Regions from separate parts of the Psychrobacillus sp. NPDC093180 genome, predicted to be linked through region 2. Evidence: predicted binding sites of a transcription regulator. Region 2 holds the regulator's gene; each other region holds the start of a gene.
What was found. The regulator LexA, encoded in region 2, represses DNA repair genes until DNA is damaged. The targets are predictions, from matches to a motif close to CGAACATATGTTCG.

Region 1: ACIP9W_RS19935 (Y-family DNA polymerase) is a predicted target of LexA. The motif match lies at 3,981-3,994, and genes of this name have one in related genera.
Region 3: ACIP9W_RS11135 (YhjD family protein) is a predicted target of LexA. The motif match lies at 4,670-4,683, and genes of this name have one in related genera.

Annotation. Positions count from the first base shown of each region.
Region 1 covers NZ_JBIVOJ010000017.1:7,798-14,147, reverse strand. Annotated here, with positions in the region: gene ACIP9W_RS19960 (class I SAM-dependent methyltransferase) at 1-232, opposite strand, end outside; gene ACIP9W_RS19955 (hypothetical protein) at 400-708, opposite strand; gene ACIP9W_RS19950 (DUF1835 domain-containing protein) at 708-1,715, opposite strand; gene ACIP9W_RS19945 (hypothetical protein) at 1,740-2,183, opposite strand; gene ACIP9W_RS19940 (hypothetical protein) at 2,462-2,665, opposite strand; gene ACIP9W_RS19935 (Y-family DNA polymerase) at 2,681-3,934, opposite strand; gene ACIP9W_RS19930 (aminotransferase-like domain-containing protein) at 4,095-5,420, opposite strand; gene ACIP9W_RS19925 (DMT family transporter) at 5,565-6,350, shown strand, end outside.
Region 2 covers NZ_JBIVOJ010000012.1:29,045-35,394, reverse strand. Annotated here, with positions in the region: gene ACIP9W_RS17310 (substrate-binding periplasmic protein) at 45-857, shown strand; gene ACIP9W_RS17305 (amino acid ABC transporter permease) at 875-1,516, shown strand; gene ACIP9W_RS17300 (amino acid ABC transporter ATP-binding protein) at 1,529-2,275, shown strand; gene ACIP9W_RS17295 (OsmC family protein) at 2,295-2,729, shown strand; gene lexA (transcriptional repressor LexA) at 2,876-3,487, opposite strand; gene yneA (cell division suppressor protein YneA) at 3,661-3,978, shown strand; gene ACIP9W_RS17280 (YneB family resolvase-like protein) at 3,975-4,622, shown strand; gene ACIP9W_RS17275 (DUF896 domain-containing protein) at 4,688-4,921, shown strand; gene tkt (transketolase) at 5,010-6,350, shown strand, end outside.
Region 3 covers NZ_JBIVOJ010000006.1:221,842-228,191, reverse strand. Annotated here, with positions in the region: gene ACIP9W_RS11160 (GNAT family N-acetyltransferase) at 1-20, shown strand, start outside; gene ACIP9W_RS11155 (class I SAM-dependent methyltransferase) at 31-831, shown strand; gene ACIP9W_RS11150 (MFS transporter) at 967-1,497, opposite strand; gene ACIP9W_RS11145 (FAD-binding protein) at 1,494-2,930, opposite strand; gene ACIP9W_RS11140 (EAL and HDOD domain-containing protein) at 3,215-4,444, shown strand; gene ACIP9W_RS11135 (YhjD family protein) at 4,702-5,067, shown strand; gene ACIP9W_RS11130 (competence protein ComK) at 5,064-5,606, opposite strand; gene ACIP9W_RS11125 (IDEAL domain-containing protein) at 5,785-6,024, shown strand; gene uvrB (excinuclease ABC subunit UvrB) at 6,158-6,350, shown strand, end outside.

The sequences.
Region 1 (6,350 bases), on a different contig from region 2:
ATTTCTTTTCAGATTCTCTACGCATATCCTCATTTGGTTCCACTCCATATACATGGCATCCAAGATCAAGTAAAACGTTCGAAAAAATTCCTGTGCCAGAACCAATATCGGCAACAAATGAATTTTTTCCGACTCCACTATCAGACAACAAACGAACCAACTCATTTGTATATCCAGGTCTTGCTTTAGCATAAACTGCAGCTTTTCCATCGAATTTCTGTGTATTGTCCATTCTAAGCTCTCCTCTCTTATTTCACGTATCAATTTACCAATCAGCGAAACGCACTCAATTCATTTAGTTTGATATTTCTTCTCGCGTACTCTTCCAAAAGACTTTTAACCTTATTCATCATTCTATTTTATTCCTTATTTAATAATCGTTGGTTTCCATCTTTTTAATTAATTCTTCGAAAATTTATATACACCAACCAATAAACATAGCATGCTTAAAGCCCAAACAACGCCGGCAATCCCTATACGCAGTGAGATCTCTTCAGATGCCATTAGATGGTTAGTATCAAAGGAGATCGCCCCTAGTAAAAAGTAAACGGCTACTGAGAAAAGTAATAGATGCAATAATATCCAAGTGTATACATAACTTTTATGTTTATTTTTATACCAAATCAATGTTGTTGTTATTATTACAATTCCCATAACAATTACAAAACCACCTATTAACAAACCCATTACTTCTTGTTCTAATGACATTAGAAAACTCCTTTTAATTTTACGCTATAAAAACGCATCGCTTTTGGAACGCCTTCTATTTCAAAAATCCCTTGTAAAATTAATTCACGTACTCGATATTCGAAAAAAGCATCGCCAACATATTGTTCTGAGCTTCCAAGTACTTCTCCGATTAACCGTGCCGATTTCATAAAATCGGGCTTCGTTTGTTTATTATGCAAATAGCGCAATTGCTCGATAATAAATGTATCGAAGTAATTTTCTGGCACACTTTTAATTTGGTCATCCTTCCAAATACGCAGTACTTCAGTTGTTTTCGAAAGTTTTCCCCATTCTTCTGCAAGTTTGTTACGGAGTTGTTCTGTTAATGGCTGTTCATTTTTGTAGGTTTTATAGATCCTATTTAATTTATCATGTCCCAATTCTCCTGTATGAACTGGAATGATGTTTGGCCATAGATGTTGAAAAGCTGTACTAATATTAAGGAGACGAATGTCATTTTTCTTTTCTTTCAGGATTTGCAAAACAAATCGTGCGCCGATTTGTTCATGGGCATTGTTTGCTGTCCATATGTAAATTGGTATATGCTCAGGTATTGCCTTTATTTCTGACAGCGTTTGTATAAACTCTTCTATATAGGTATGTGTGGTCTCTTCGTCCAAATTAATATGTAAGAACAACCACTTTTTTCTTTGTTTAAGTCCTTCTTCGGTGTGTAGTTGGTTCACGGGACCGATAGAAAACAAATCGGAAAATCGAATTACCTTCTCATCACTTGGTAGTGCTATTTTTAAGCTTCCTGCCGTCGAATCCCCAAACACGATATGTATTGTATGATAAGGCTGTTGTTTTTGTTTAGAGGAATACTGTAGCAATTCCTGATACTTTTTTTTCATGTTTTCAGTAAATTCACTTTCTGTATAGCTTTTTTTCTCTAGCAATTGAATTTGTAAAAAATGTTGGAGTAACAGTGATTTTGCTTCCTGCTCCGATAATTGCTCTATGAATTTTTTTAATTCCTGTATCATTTATTTATCACTCCTTTTGTTTGATTAAGAAATGTAACTTTGAATTGCATCCCACACGAAGATTAGTGAAGTGAGAGGAAGCAATATACAAAAGATAAGATTACTTCGAAAGATTGCCTTCCACATGCCCGTTCCATTTCTCATATACATAACCATTAAAGTAGTTGATATACTTACCATTGAAAAAAGTAAACATAGGGAATCTTTTTGTCTCTCAATCTGATATTCAATCGCTTCCACTTTCCATTCGTATTCTTTCGACAATGATATTGTTTGAGTACTTTTTTCAGTTCCAATTAAATTGAATGATTTAATCGTTATTTCATTGTTTGATGCTGAAACGACTTCATAACCATTTGGCGAATAGGAAACGTTGTAGACGAGAAGATAGGATAAATAGACCAAAGTGAGCATAACAAAAAAATATGGTACAAATGCTTTTATTTTTTGAGTAAAAGTTTTCTTCATATGAACCTCCCTATAGACTCCCCACTCTCCTTATTAAATAAGTAGGTACCTTCTTTTGTATAAATAATATAATGTCCGATGGATTTTTTCATTTCGGTTGTTGGAATTATTTTTTCTCTCATTGTACTTTCAACTGTAGTTACTGCTTCTTTATATGTATAAGTTGGTAAAGACCAAATAAATAGAACCATTAGCAGGGTTAATTATGTAAGTAGTGATTACTCGTTGCTATTATATATTCCCATCCGATAAATAAGTAAAAATGACTCCACTGGTTCCTAAAAGGAATGCTCATCTGCCCCATTTCCCTGTATTATCAATAAAGACATAATTGCTTGCAGTAAAAAGAAAGTAATATGCAAACTCCACTTATACAGTAAAAATACTTCTTTTCCATTCATTCCCTCCTCGTATAATTGTTCTACTTCTAGACTCGAAAGTCCTTCTAATAATAGGAAATAAAAAAGACCAAACGCATACAAACGTTCAGCCTTCTATTATTTCTTATGTCCCCCAAGCAATCCAGCACGTTTTCTTGCAGTTCCTGCTTCCGTATAAGAAACAGCGCGCAATATCGCATTGGAGCCATATTTACCTCGGAGGTAATCCATTGTTTTCCCCAGTTCTCGAACCTTCCATTTGTCTTCTTCAAATAGGCTTAGCTGCATGGAATACTCGGGTTCTAGATTAGTAATGGAAATCGCCAGCTTGCGAACAGGTCTGTGATCATAAAATTCATCAAAGATTTGTTCACATACTTTGTACATGGTCATCGTTGCATTTGTTGGTTCATCGATTGAACGGGAACGATTAAACCCTCCACCAAACGCGTTATGACTATAACTAATGGATAGATGAATTGTTCTTCCTGCCATTTCAGCTTCGCGAGCACGTCTTGCCACATCTTCACACATTTCTAATACGACCGTCATGATCTCCTCTTTGGAACGGTAATCACGAAATAGCACTTGCCCCTTTCCGTAACTAATTTGCCCTTCAGCTAACGGTGCACCTAGCTCTGACAAATCAATTCCTCGTGCATGATGATATAATTGGTTGCCCATAACGCCAAACTTAGCCTCTAATGTCTCAAGCGATGTGTTCGCTAGATGCCCAACACTTATAATTCCCATATTATTTAATGTTTTTTCTAAACGTGAGCCAATTCCCCACATTTTGCTTAATGGAGTAATCGGCCATAATTTTTTGGGCACATCTTTATATGTCCATTTTGCGAAGCCTGTTTTTTTCGCTTCTAGGTCAAGGGCAAGCTTCGCCATCAGCATATTTGGTCCCATTCCAACCGCACACGGTAATTGAAACTGGTTATATAGACCGCCTTGTATACGCCTAACTGTGTTTTCAACCGGTCCCCATAATTTTTCGGTTCCTCCCAAATCAGCAAAGCATTCATCGACGCTGTACACATGAATGCATTCACTTGGAACGAATTGATTTAAATACCGTGTGATTTCCATGGAAACGCGAACGAAAAATTCCATCTTCGGTTCGATTAAATGAATAGACGGATGATCTGGAATTTCAAAAAGCCGTGTTCCTGTCTTCACTCCAAAGTTCTTTTTCATCATAGGGGATGCGGCAAGCACAATACTACCTTTTTGTTCTAAATTTCCTATTACCGCAATTGGCGTGCTTAGAATATCGAGTCCTGCATCCGCTGCCGCACAGCTCGCGAAAAAGCTCCGTATATCAATGCATATAATTTTTCGATCTTCTAACCCTTCATGCATCGTCTCTCTTCTCCTTTAACAAAGAACGTTTGTTCTTATTGTATACCGAACATTCGTTTTTATTCAAGAAGGTTTTATTGGTAATAAATCCAAATAACTGGTGAAATGAAATGTTTTTTTGCACAAAAACAGCTTTGTATCGATACAAAGCCATGAAATATCAAAATATTTTACTTGTTTCTATTGCTTCCAGAATGAATTGAATTCCTTCATCAATTCTATCTTCCGGGATACTAGTTGTATTTATCTTGAGAAATTTATGATTTTGTTTATACCCTGTCAGATAATTTCTTTTGTAATCATCGACAAGAACATGGCGTTTCGCTAATTCTCGATGAAGCTTATTCATATTAATTTGTTTCGGTAGCTTGATGACCGTATGCATCTGATGATTATCATTAAATTGGTAATCCGAAAAGTAAGTTCTTAATACATTGCCCAGCGTTTTTGCTTTTTGTTGGTGCCTAAATACAATTTTATCTTTATGATGGGCATATAATCCACTTTTCATAAACGTCTGCATAATAACCTGACTCAAGGAATTTGTATGAATATCAATAATTTCTTTAAAGCTTTGGAAAATCTCAATCATATTTTCAGGTAGAACAGTGATACCTAAACGCTGACCAGGAAACATAATTTTAGAGAAGCTCTTTAAATAAATCACCCGCTGATTCGTATCCATTTCATAAAGTGTTTTGTAGCTATTATCTCCTTCAAAATCTCCTAAATAATCATCTTCTATTATGTAAAAATCATATTTTGCCGCGAATTCTAAAAACCTCTTTTTTTCTAGTTCATTCATCGTTGTGCCGAGTGGATTATGTAGCCGTGGCATCAAGTAAATATACTTAGGACGCTTACTTTGGATGATTTCTTCTAATTCTCTTAAATTAACCTTATCCAAATCTCGATGGCAGGTGACATAATCCAAATGAAGCCGTTCAATTAGGTTGATGACTTGATGATAGGTTGGCTGCTCTATCAGAATTGATTCCTTGTTTGTCAGCATTATTAAAGAAAGAATATGCAAAGCTTGCTGTGTACCACTTGTTATCATGATTTGTTCTTTTTTGGTAAAAATCTGTTCTTCTGCTAATAATGCTTGAAATGAAATTTTTAATTCTTCATTACCGGTAGTTGCCCCATAGGTGAATAGTTCTATCTTCTCATTTTGAATAGCTGCTTCCAAACATTGCGAATAACTGTCCAATGGAAAATCAGTCCAAGAAGTAGAGGAAGTGGAAAAGTCATATATTCCATCAAAAGAAGGGATATTTCCTTTTCTAGAAATGATAAAATAGCCCACATTTGGCTTAGCGTAAATTCTATTCGTATCAACCAGGTGTTGTAATGCCTGCGTTATCGTAACTTGACTCACTTCAAAGGTATCCATCATTTTCCTTACTGACGGAAGACGCTCCACATACTTTCCCAGCTCTATACGTTGTAAGATTTCATTTGCTACTAATTGGTGCTTCCGCATCTCATCCCTCCTCTAGATTTATATTACCATGGATCTTTTATAGGTATGCTTCACTTTGCCATGTTTGTATCGATACACATGTAAAAAGAAGTTCAGTTTATATGCCATCTCTTCTATATTCTAAAAAAGAAGGGAGAGGAGATCGTGAAAAAAAATAGCGCATTACTGGCAACAGTCGCTTTTTCTATTATTCTTGGATTATCTTTTATGTTTCTTAAGATTTCTTTAACATACGGAGGACAATTACTTATATTGGCACAGAGATTTACATTTGCCTTTTTAGCATTACTTTTATTTTTAGCGATAAAACCAATCAATTTACGATTAAATAAGAAGGAAGCTTTAGTTGTGTTCATTATTTCATTGTTCTATCCGATTCTATTCTTCACCAGCCAGATAATGGGACTTGATCAGTCAACGGTGACCGAGGCAGGAATCATTCAAGCGATTGCACCTGCTATAACGGTTCTATTGGCAAGTTTGTTTTTGAAGGAGCATATTCGAATAATACAAGGGACCGGAATCTTTTTAAGTATAGCGGGAGTCATTTTTCTACAATGGATGAACAGTTCTGGAGATGATGATTTTCATCTAATCGGTAATCTGTGGATTATCGTATCGATTTTTGCAACTGCATCTTGGCAAGTGATGTCTAGAAGTGCAACCAAATCGATAGCACCTCTTCAAATTACGGTATACATCGTGTCCATTGGCTTTCTATTTTTCAATACCGTGTACTTTATAAACGAAGGCTCTGCTAAGGAATATATTGATTCTCTGACAAAGATTCCATATTTGTTTTCGATTTTATTTTTGGGCGTCCTATCTACATTAGGTACGTCTTTATTATCTATTTACGCCGTATCAAAACTACCGGTTATTCAAGTAAGTGTGTTTAACAACGTTGCAACTTTAATTACCATTCTTTCG
Region 2 (6,350 bases):
AAAGCTGAAAAAATGGTTATAGGCAATATAAGGAGGAAATATTGATGAAAAAAAGTAAAGTGTTATGGAGTTTAGTAGCTGCAGTAGTTTTGCTGTTAGCAGCATGTGGTAATAATGCTAATAAGGAAAATGACAAAAACTCATTACAAGCAATTCAGGATAAAGGGGAAATAACAGTAGGGATAATGGGTACATATGCGCCTTATAATTTCCGAAATAAGGAGCAAGGATTTGATGGATTTGATGTAGATATCGCAAAAGAATTAGCGAAGCGACTAGGTGTTGAAGCAAAATTTGTTGCGCAGGAATTTTCAGGTTTAATCCCTGGGTTGCAAAAGGGTAAATTTGATATGTTAGTTAGTCAGGTGACGATTACAGAAGATCGACAAAAACAATTAGATTTTACAGATCCTTATATTACAAATGATGTAAAAGTTATTGTGAAGGAAGATAATACTTCTGTTCAATCAGTAGATGATTTTAAAGGCAAAAAGATTGCAGTTGGTTTAGGAACGAATGATGAAGCATTCCTGCGTAATGAGTTGATGAAACAAGTTGGTGAATTCCAAATCAACACATACGACGATGTGATCACAACGCTTAAAGATTTAGACGCTGGACGAGTGGACGCAACGATCAATAATGCCTATGCATTAAAACCAATTGTTGAAGAAAATGGATTTCAAGTAAAAGCGGTCGGTGCACCGATTAAATCGGATCAAGCTGCAGTAGCTGTTAAAAAAGGGAATACAGAGTTAGTAGCTGCCTTAAATAAAGCATTAGCCGAGATGAAAGAAGACGGAACGTATAAAGAAATTTTCGTTAAGTGGTTTGATGAAGAACCGAAAGCCGAGTAAGAAAAGAGGTTGTGTACATGGATATGATCATAGATAATATACCCTTTTTATTAAAGGGAGCGTATTATACTTTATTAATAACGGTGGTATCTATGTTTTTCGGTTTAATAATCGGTTTGATCACAGCGATTGCACGTTTAAAGGGCAATCGCTTCTTTCGTAATGTAGCGAGAGGGTATGTATCGATTATTCGGGGAACACCACCATTAGTTCAAATTTTTATCGTGTATTTTGGGCTTGTCGATTTTGGGATAGAGCTAGGTTCATTGACAGCTGCTTATATTGCATTAAGTATTAATATTGGTGCTTATGTATCGGAGGCATTTCGAGGAGCGATCCAAGCGGTGCCTGCCGGGCAAACAGAAGCGGCTCTTGCGACTGGGATGACAGAGGCACAGGCTATTCGCCGTATCGTTATTCCACAAGCGATACGTATCGCGATACCACCACTCGGGAATACATTTGTTGGGATGCTGAAGGAGACTTCTTTAGTTTCTGTGATTGCAGTTACGGAGCTTATGCGCTCAGCCCAATTATTAATCGCACAGTATTATGTAAATATGCCGTTTTATTTAACGATTGCTTTAATGTATTGGATCATGAGTACGGTATTTACATTTATATTAAGTAGATTAGAAAAACAATTATCCGTTTATTAAGGGGGGACAGTCTTGATACAGATAAGTGATTTATCGAAAAGCTTCGATCAACAGGAAGTGTTAAAAAATATTTCGCTGACGATTCCCGCTCATCAAGTAGTCGCGGTTATTGGACCGAGTGGTTCAGGAAAGAGTACGTTTTTGCGGTGTATCAATGGATTAGAGAAGATTACTGGCGGGGCAATTTCTGTTAATAATCATCAACTATTTGCAAAGGATTCGAGAAAAGTACAACAAAAAACAATTCATGCCATCCGTCAAGATACTGGTATGGTTTTCCAACAATTTAACTTATATCCTCATAAAACGGTGATTGAAAATGTAATGGAAGCATTGATCGTCGTGAAAAAGCAATCGAAGGAACAAGCGAAAGCAATCGCTTCAAAAGTTTTGAAACAGGTCGGCTTGCAGGAAAAAGAGAATGTCTATCCTTCGAAGCTCTCAGGTGGGCAACAGCAGCGTGTAGCAATTGCACGTGCACTGGCCATGGAGCCTAAAATTATGTTGTTTGACGAGCCAACCTCCGCATTAGACCCAGAGCTTGTAGGAGAAGTGTTGAAAGTGATGAAAGAATTGGCTGATGAAGGTATGACAATGGTTATCGTTACGCATGAAATGAGGTTTGCACAAGATGCGGCAGATCGCATATTATTTATGGCGGAAGGTCAAATTGTAGAAGATGCAGAGCCGAAAAAGTTTTTTTTACATCCATCAACAGAAAGAGCCCAAAAGTTTTTAGCAAAAGTAAATGAGTTTTAAAAAAGGAGCATGATAAACAATGGAAGTAAAAGCGATATGGCAGGGTGGACGAGCGTTTGAAGCAAAAGGTGCATCTGGTTATCCAATGGTAATGGATGCAACGGCAAACTACGGGGGAGAAGGAAAGGCTCCGACACCAACGGAAATGTTACTTAGTTCGTTAGCTGGTTGTATTGGAATTGACGTAACGATGATTTTAAAACCACATTTAGAAAAAATCGAATCAATTGAAATCACAGTGGACGGGGCTCGTCGTGAAGAATTACCGACTGCATTTACGGGATATACATTATTATTTGATGTAAAAGGGGATATTGATGCGAAAAAGGTTATTCGTGCTATTAAACTTGGAGAAGAAAAGTATTGCGCAGTTTCTGCTTCGTTAAAAGCGGAAGTAACTTATCGATTAATATTAAATGGAGAAGAAGTAGAAATACAAGCAACAGAAGGATAAAACAAAACCCACTCATCTGATTAAAGATAAGTGGGTTTTTCGATGATTTAAACGAAAATGTCCACTTTTCGTTTAAATATGATATCGGCTCTTTGTCATCATACGGACTTTCATATAATTTGTCAAGTTTACGAGAATTCTATCCCTTATTGGATATTGCGGTATACGCCAACTACTTTACCGAGAATCGATACTTGGTCAACAATAATTGGATCCATAGAAGAATTTTCAGGTTGCAAGCGGAAATATGATTTTTCTTTGAAAAAACGTTTAACCGTAGCTTCGTCCTCTTCTGTCATTGCGACAACTATATCCCCATTATTAGCAGATTGTTGTTGTTTTACGACAACATAATCACCATCTAGTATACCTGCCTCTATCATACTATTTCCCATAATCTCTAACATAAATAAATGATCATCGGCTGTACCGAATGTTTCAGGCAGCGGGAAAAACTCTTCAATATTTTCGACAGCAGTAATTGGTAGACCTGCTGTAACCTTACCTACTAACGGAACATGGACAACACCTTGTTTTTCGGCAATACCATCAAGAATTTCAATTGCGCGTGGTTTCGTCGGGTCTCTTCTAATAAGGCCTTTGCTCTCAAGACGAGCTAAGTGCCCGTGCACAGTAGAACTCGATGCTAGTCCGACTGCTTCGCCTATTTCACGTACGGAGGGTGGATATCCTTTCGTACGAACTTCTTCCTTAATAAAAGCTAAAATGTCCTCTTGTCTTTTCGATGCTTTTTTCAATGAGTTCACCTCTTTTTTGGTCATTTTTCTACTAAATTCTTTCTTACTATAAGTATAACAGTCTCTCATACATTATGCAAACATAGGTTCTAATAAGTGTTGACAAAAACAAATGTTCGTTTTATGATAGGAACATAAATACCGAACAAACATTCTAATTAGGGGGATTTAACGTGAATTGGGTAAAAGAAAACAATTTTATTACATTATTTTTAGGATTATGTGTTGTTTTTATGATGACGCTGATTATCTCTAATACATTATCGACAGAACAACAATCTGAAATTAAAATAGAACATGGCGACTCTTTATGGGAACTTGCAAATAAGTTTGCAACAGACGAACCAAAAGAAGAATGGATAAATAAAGTAATGGTCATGAATAATTTACAAAGCTCTCATATTCGAGTAGGGGAAGTGCTTGTTATTCCGGAGATACAGGAAAATTTCCATTTTGATCATGGCACAGAGATAGCGAGTGATAGTAATTGAAAGCAGTAATATATTGTCGTGTGAGCACGGAAAAAGAAACGCAAGAATCTTCTTTAGCCAGACAAGAAGAGGAACTGATAGAATTTGCACAAGCGCAAGGTTATGAAGTATGTGAAGTGTTTACAGATCAACATAGTGGATATGATATTGAGCGCGAGGGCTTGCTTGATTTACTCGTATACATAAAGGATTTCGATATTAAAGCGGTTTTCGTTCAGGATGAGACTCGAATAGGTCGTGGAAATGGTCGAATGGCAGTGCTTCATTTACTTCAAAAAACTAATACATCTGTCTTTACTTTACAAGATAAAGGTATATTGAATTTAAATGAAATGGATTCTATGCTGTTAGAAATTTTAGCACTGGTGGAGGAATATCAACGGAAGCTTCATAATGCGAAAATCAAGCGGGGAATGAAACGAGCTGTTTCTAAAGGATTTCGACCTGAGAAAAACTTAAAGGTAAAAGGAAATCCGGAAGGAAGAGAACGAATTGATGCACCTGTAAATGAAATTGTAAGGCTGCGAAATGCTGGGCTAACGTACGAAGAGATAGCTTCCACGTTAAAAGGATTAGGCTTTGAAATAAGTAAGGCAACTGTTCATCGCAGATATATTGAATTTATGGAGACAGAGGAAGTGTAAAGACTTGCACTCTGTCTCTTTTTTACTTACCTTTATAAGAGATACAAAAGGAAAGGATGATATATATGTTAAGTAAACAAAAACTAGCACGCATTGGCGAGCTCTCCAAAAAATCTAAAACAACTGGATTATCCATAGAAGAAGCAAAAGAACAAAGCGCTCTAAGAAAAGAATATTTAGAAACGTTCCGATCTACTATGAGAGATACTATTGAAAGTGTGAAAGTAATCGATCCTGCTGGAAATGATGTTACTCCTGCAAAAGTACAACAAGCCAAAAAAGGTAAGTTTCTGAATTAATTAATCATTTCAGAAACCATTGATAATAGATGCATTGTTGTCTAAACTAGAGCTATAGTTAAAAATTTTGTTCGAGAGGATGTCATTCATGTCATTACAGTCAGATTTACTTGCAATTAATACAATTCGTACCTTATCTATTGATGCAATCGATAAAGCGAATTCAGGCCATCCAGGTCTTCCAATGGGAGCTGCACCAATGGCTTATACATTATGGACAAAGCACTTACGTCACAACCCTAATAATCCAAACTGGTTTAATCGTGACCGTTTTGTTTTATCCGCAGGTCATGGTTCCATGCTTCTTTATAGTCTACTTCACCTTGGTGGGTACGACTTACCGATGGAAGAGATAAAAAACTTCAGACAGTGGGGCTCTAAAACTCCAGGACATCCAGAGTTTGGTCATACTGTAGGTGTAGAAGCAACAACTGGTCCTCTTGGACAAGGTATTGGAATGGCAGTAGGTATGGCTATGGCAGAAGCTCATTTAGCAGCTACGTACAACAAAGAAGACCATGCTATTGTAGATCATTACACATATGCGCTTTGCGGAGATGGCGATTTAATGGAAGGTGTCGCAGCAGAGGCGATTTCACTTGCAGGGCATTTACAATTAGATAAGCTAATCGTTTTATATGATAGCAATGATATTTCTCTTGATGGAGATTTGCACAAATCTTTCTCTGAGAAAGTGGAGAAACGATTTGATTCTTACGGATGGAATTATATTTTAGTGGAAGACGGAAACGATATCGCTGAAATTTCCGCTGCAATCGAAAAAGCGAAAGCACAAAATGATAAACCAACCCTTATTGAAGTGAAAACAGTTATCGGTTTTGGTTCTCCAAATAGAGCTGGTAAATCGGATGCACATGGTATGCCACTTGGAAAAGATGAAACAGCTTTAGCAAAAGCGGCATATGAATGGTTATTCGAAGGTGACTTCCATGTACCAGAAGAAGTATATGAGACTTTTAAAGAAGCTTCTCAGCGTCAAGGAGTAAACGAAGAAAATGCTTGGAATGAACGATTTAGCTCATATGAAGCATCATTTCCAGAGCTTGCTACTACATTTAAACAAGCAATCAGTGGAGAGCTTCCGGAGAATTTTGCGTCTGCAATGAAAACTTATGAAGAAGGTTCATCCCATGCGACTCGTTCTGCTTCTGGAGATGCAATTAATGCGATTGCTCAAAATCTCCCTTCATTCTTTGGAGGAAGTGCAGATTTAGCAGGCTCAAATAAAACAACGATGAAAAATGCTGGAGATTTTGCTGCAGAGAATTATGCAGGCAAAAACATTTGGTTTGGCGTGCGTGAATTCGCGATGGGTGCTGCTTTAAACGGTATGGCACTTCATGGTGGCTTAAACGTATTCGGTGGTACATTCTTCGTATTTAGTGATTATGTAAGACCTGCGATTCGT
Region 3 (6,350 bases), on a different contig from region 2:
CTCATTATTTATATTTATAGGAGGTGTAAAATGGAACAAAAAACAATTAGTCATGTAAACCAAATAGGGTGGAACCAATCTGCCTATCAAGCTTGGACAAACCGCCATGGCACCCCAAAAGAATATGCTAAAAAGTTAATAGCAAACCCTACGAATGCAGTAGCACACTATTTAAAGTTCATAGGTGAGGTAAAAGGTAAAAAAATTGCTAATCTTTTAGGGTCAAAAGGAAATAAAGCAGTATCTTTTGCTTTATTAGGAGCAGAGGTTACGGTCGTAGATATTTCGCAAGAGAATAAGAAATATGCGATGGAATTGGCGAATGAAGCAAAAGTGAATATAAAATACATAGTTTCGGATATATTAGAAGTTCCTGACGATGAAGCGCTAATCGATTTTGATGTCGTTCTTTTAGAATTAGGAGTATTACATTATTTTGTAGATTTATTTCCTTTATTTAAAGTAGTTTATGATTCACTAAAACCTGGTGGACAATTCATCTTAAGAGATTATCATCCTTTTGTTTCGAAGTTGGTGAACATTGAAGAAGGTAAGATGATTGCGAACGGCGATTATTTTAGTGAAGAAGTTGTGGAAGAAGATGTTGCTTATAGTTTTCTGCTGTCAGAGGAAGAGCGGGCTAATTTGAAGAAAGTGACTATTCGAAGATGGACTTTAGGTGAAATTGTTACGGCCATTTCAAATGCTGGATTCCATATTAATTATCTGGAGGAAGAAGCGGGGGTGAGGTGGGCATTTCCAGCTGATTCAGCTGAAGGAATTGAGAACAAGATGCCAGGGTTATATACGTTAATTGCTAAAAAGGTCTGAGTACCACATAACTGTACCTGAATGCCACATAAACCTATTTGAGTACCACATAAACCTATTTGAGTACCACATAACTATATTTGACCACCGCATAACTTCATAGTTCTAACAGGAAAGAGGGATGAAATCATTAGATCACCCCTCTTTCCATATATAAAACCCGCTCCAAGCAAATACAATCGAAGCTAAATAAAAAATACTGCCGATTGTTAAAAAATCTACTAAATACCCCGTTCCTATAATAGCGATTGCAGCACTGACAGACGTCCAAATATGATACTGCCCGATTTCCCTTCCGGCCGTTTCCTTTTGAACATTTCGGGCTAGGACTGTTTTTTCCGAGTTTTTTTGAACGGCACCGAGCAATCCCATCACCACTTGAAGGATATAAACATGCCAAATCTCAAAAGCGAGCGGAAAAATGAGTAAAATCAGCGCCATTCCCCAAGAATAAATAATCAATAGAACTTTATCACCTGTTTTATCTGCGAGCTTACCGATTATTGGGTAGCTCACAGCCGCTGTAAGGGCAAATAGTCCATATGCCCAACCAAACTGTGAATAACTGTGACCGACATTTTTTAGAAGCAGCACATAAAATGGAAATATCATACTGGATGCCATTCCGATGCTGCCTTGATAGATAATAAATCTTCTGTAATTCATTTATGATACTCCTCATAGAAAAGATTCATGAACCGACCATCAGGATCATATTCTTTCTTCATGTTAAAGAACTCCTCTGTTCTAGGGTACGCTTCTTCCAATTGTTCTTGAGTAGGAAAGTGATAGTAGGGAAGATAATAACTCCCATCGTGATCTAAAGTGATATCAATCATTTTGCGAATAATTCTACCAGATTCTTCGATGCTTTCTTCACTTGATCCTTGATTGATAAGCATTACAAGTCCAAACATATCCTCTTTTGCGTAGGACATGACCGCTTCTTCATTTTTCTTTACATAGCGCACGGTAATATTCAATAAATTAAAATCTTCTTCCTGTTCAAGGGTCTGTCTTAAATCGTCAATATAAGAAGTAAATTGATCGACTGGCACAAAATATTCTTGTAATACTTCCGTTTTGTTTACATTTTCATACTCCATAAAGGTAGACTCAGAACGCATAACATTATTCCTCGATATATAGGAATCATCTATTCGGTGATTGTATGCTTCTTGCGTCTTCCAAAGTAGATTTTTCCCCCAGCCGTTTAATCTGGATAAACCAAGAAAGAATTTTGGGATGGCAATTAGACTTTCCCGTTTTAATGTGCTATTAAATTCCAGCTGTCCTGGATCATCGGCCCTGTAGTAATCGGTTGTATACATTTCGGTTAGAAAGCCTTCTGGTGCAACAGAGATTCTTGCTAAATGCATTTTAACAGCCTCATCTTGAAGGACATTCGTTTTAAAATAAGCACTGTATTCATCATAAGCTAGGGATGTTGTCCGAATTTGATAAAGTTCATCGTCTGTTAATTGCAAACTAACATCAAGAATGACTCCAAATAATCCATAACCACCAATGACGAGCTTGAAGAGCTCAGGATTTTCTTGTCGACTGACATGCAAAATATTGCCTTCCGCATTCAATAATCTAAAAGATTCTACAGACTCAATCAAAGAGGTATATGCAATATCCCGACCATGTACATTCACACTTAAGGAACCGCCAACAGTGAAAATATTTTGAGACTGACTTACCTTTAATGCAAGGCCATATGGATTGATATAAGACTGAATATCGGCCCAAGTTGTGCCACTTTGTACAGTGATAAGCTTTTTCTCTTGATCAAGCTCTAAAATGTTATTATAGCTTTTCATATCGAGGAGAATTCCATTTGGGTAGAGTGTTTGCCCGCCTTGGCTATGCTGCATCCCGCCAATAGAAATCGGATCATTATTTTTATTAGCATCTAGTATAACTTTTCGTAACTTCTCTTCATCATTACTTGATTTTATTGCTTTCATTTTAACAGGCAAAAGACGTCCGTGATCTTCTATAATTGGATTGGACAGTTGGATTTGAAATAAGTGATAAGAGCCAATAAATATCGTGACATATAAAATAATCGCAAAATAGCGATATTTATACATTTGCCTCTCCTCCTTTTCAAATAAAACTTTACTTTACCATTTTAATAAATCTACTAAATTAGTAAAAGCTACCAATTAACTATTTGGTAGCTTTTACTAGATGATAATTAAGCCAAGAACACCCGTGACTTAATTCCATAGGATACAAGCGGTTCCCCCTACACAACATATCGTTTTAGTAATAGTCTGTCATATTCCATTAATCCTTCTAACTGTTGATCGATTTTCATATTCTGATTTGTTACAATTATATTAATGAAATTTAAAGGATTAGAGGTATTCACTTGGACATTTTCGTTGCAAGACAGCCGATTTTTACTCAAGATGAACATATATTTGCATATGAACTATTGTATAGAAATGGACAGGACAATTCTTTTCCTACGATAGCAGGGGATGAAGCAACTTTAGATGTTCTAACGCATTCCTTTTTAACAATAGGTATTAATGAACTAGCAGGGGAAAAATTATGTTTTATTAACTTTACGGAGAATTTATTAAAAAAAGAAGTGTTTTCTAAATTTCCGGCGAATCGAATTGTGGTTGAAATTTTGGAGGATATTCCGATTACGACAGCTTTAATTGAGGATCTGCGAGAGATTAAATCCCTTGGCTTTTTGATCGCCTTGGATGATTTTGTCCTACAAAAGAACGTGAATTTATACGGAGAATTATTTTCTCTTGTAGACTATATTAAAGTAGATTTTCTATTAAGCACTCGAACGGAACGATATGCCATTGAACGAATCGTCAAAGCCAATTATCCGAACATCGTGTTGCTAGCTGAAAAAGTGGAAACAAGAGAACAGTTTCATGAAGCGAGGGCTGCCGGTTATAAACTTTTTCAAGGTTACTTCTTTGCAAAGCCTGAAGTGATAAAAGGATCAGAGATTCCAGCAAATTTAGCGCAATATTTTCGGATTATCAATTTGCTGCGGAATAACTCTGTTTCCGTAGAAGAAATTTCTAATGAAATCGAACGAGATGTATCACTTTCTTTCAAAGTATTAAAAATGATTAATTCCCCTGCAGTCCGTTCCAAATCTAAAGTCCGTTCCATCAAGCAAGGTGTGCTCATCCTTGGACTGGAGGAATTGAACCATTGGTTATATGTTTTATTACTACGTGAATCTAAAAAGAATCATTCAGGTGATGGTATGGCTCTTATTGAAGCATCATTGTTTCGAGCAAAACTCTGTGAATTATTAGCAAGGCGTAAATTTTTACAAAATGCTTCTGAGTATTTCCTAGTAGGTATGTTTTCTTTAATAGACACATTATTACATCGGCCGATGATTCATTTACTGCAAGATCTACCACTTTCGGATGAAGTGGCAGAAACACTTTCTGGAACTAAAACGGAAATGACTCCTTTTCTGGAACTTGCGATTGCATGTGATGAGGTCCGCTGGAATGATATGATCGTTGGAGCAGCCTTGCTTAGCATCGATCATTCCACATTAAATGCTCTCTATCTAGAAGCAAGACGCTTTGCAACTGAAATCACAAACTAACTCCCAGTCATGTTGGCTAGGAGTTTTTTTGTTGTACTCAAATAAATATGTTAAGACATATTAACAAGGACCGTACCGTATAGAAATAACATGCCTTATTAAATTTATCATCAAGATTTAGGGAGGCGGCTTACGAATACTCTACTAGTAATCGTTATTCATTTTTTCCAAAAAGTAACGTTTTTAAATTGTTGCATTTTCTTCTAAAAGTAGTACAATATAATGAGAACAAATGTTCCTTAAAAGGAGAATGCGATATGCCATTGATACCGGAAGAGGCCATCCCTTATTTAGAAAACATGATTTATCTCCCAATGGTATTAACTATTTTAGAAAAGGATCGAATGATTTTTGAAAGAGGCCCCTTTAAGTTAAAACGTCCATATGTAGCTATGGTAGAAGGAGCCACAAAGCATGTTCAAAGTGAATTAAAAAAGACGCATATTTATATGAAAAGGCACAGTATGAAAGTTCTTCGCGGAGAAGGTGATGATATGTTCACCGAATATGTATTTTTTCATGGAGGCTATGAAGAACATCGTCGTTACTTAAATGTCCGACTCCGCAATCGGGTGGAAGAACTACTCACCGTGTATTTGGCGATTGTAGAGACTGCACATTAATTAAAAAAGTTTTTTTGAAATAAAGGTCCGCGAGAAGGAACAAGTCCATTATTCACCAGGTGACTCATTCTTCTTAACAAGTGCATATTTAGTAGGTTAGCAAATCCAACTTGTCGGCTAATCGTATGTGGAGAAGAAGGTACTTGGATTGTTTGTCCATTTGTTAAAACGATTGTAGAGCCTCCTTCAGAAGGATAAAATGATTCGATGGCTCCAAGAGAAAACCATACGTTTAAATCAGATTTTGGAGAAAGAATGGGAAGTAAAATGCAGGGATTTCCATAGTCATATGCGATAAGAATTGGTAATTTTAAATAGTTTCCAATAGCTTGTTTCGATAATTTAGTGGATAGTTGAATGTTAGAACCATAATGGGAACAGGAAGAGCGGACAATATCATATGGCCTTTTACCTATTATTTTGGTTTCGCCCGAATAGCTAATGGCTTTGGTAAAAACTTTGTTATTAATTACAACTGGTTGAAGTACAGCGGTATCAAATGAAACTAGGAAAGGTTTTTCGTCTTTTTTATTGAACATATACATTCACTCCTTAGGCTGTTATAACTCGATTATAGATAAATATGGGAAAAAATCAAGTAAATTTGTCGAATTTTTAAAATTGTTATTTTTGGCTATAAAATCTAAATTTTCTAAAAATGATTGCAACTCACGTTCAGCTTTTATATAATGGAAAAAAGGCATCGGGGTGATGGAAATGGACAAACAATATTCATATGCAGAATTTTTAAGAGCAATGGGTCAGCCTGGGAAAGAAAGCTCTGCAGAAAAACTGTTGAACGAAATTTATCTTGATATGTTTTTGAACATTATCCACCGGGAACAAAGTAGTAATCGATTATTGAGATTGATAGACGAGGCGCTGGATCAGAAAGACAAAAAAGCATTTATGCAATATACAAATGCTTTGCAGCAGTTAAATAATCCAAAGCAATAGAAGGAAGCCGCTTACACTTAAGCGGCTTTTATTCTGCGCAAATAATAAAGTGAAAAAACATACGTTCGTTTTATTAGTGTTCAAAAAAAGAGTATGTTAAACTGAAAATATTCAAATCGTGGGAGGCTTATGTATGGAACAAATTTTTGATTTGCAAGCTCCGTATGAGCCAGCAGGGGATCAAATAGAAGCAATAAAAGAATTAGTAAAAGGTGTACAAGAAGGAAAAAAACATCAAACATTGCTCGGGGCAACGGGTACTGGGAAAACATTTACGATTTCAAATGTCATCCAGCAAACAAATAAGCCAACCCTTATAATGGCGC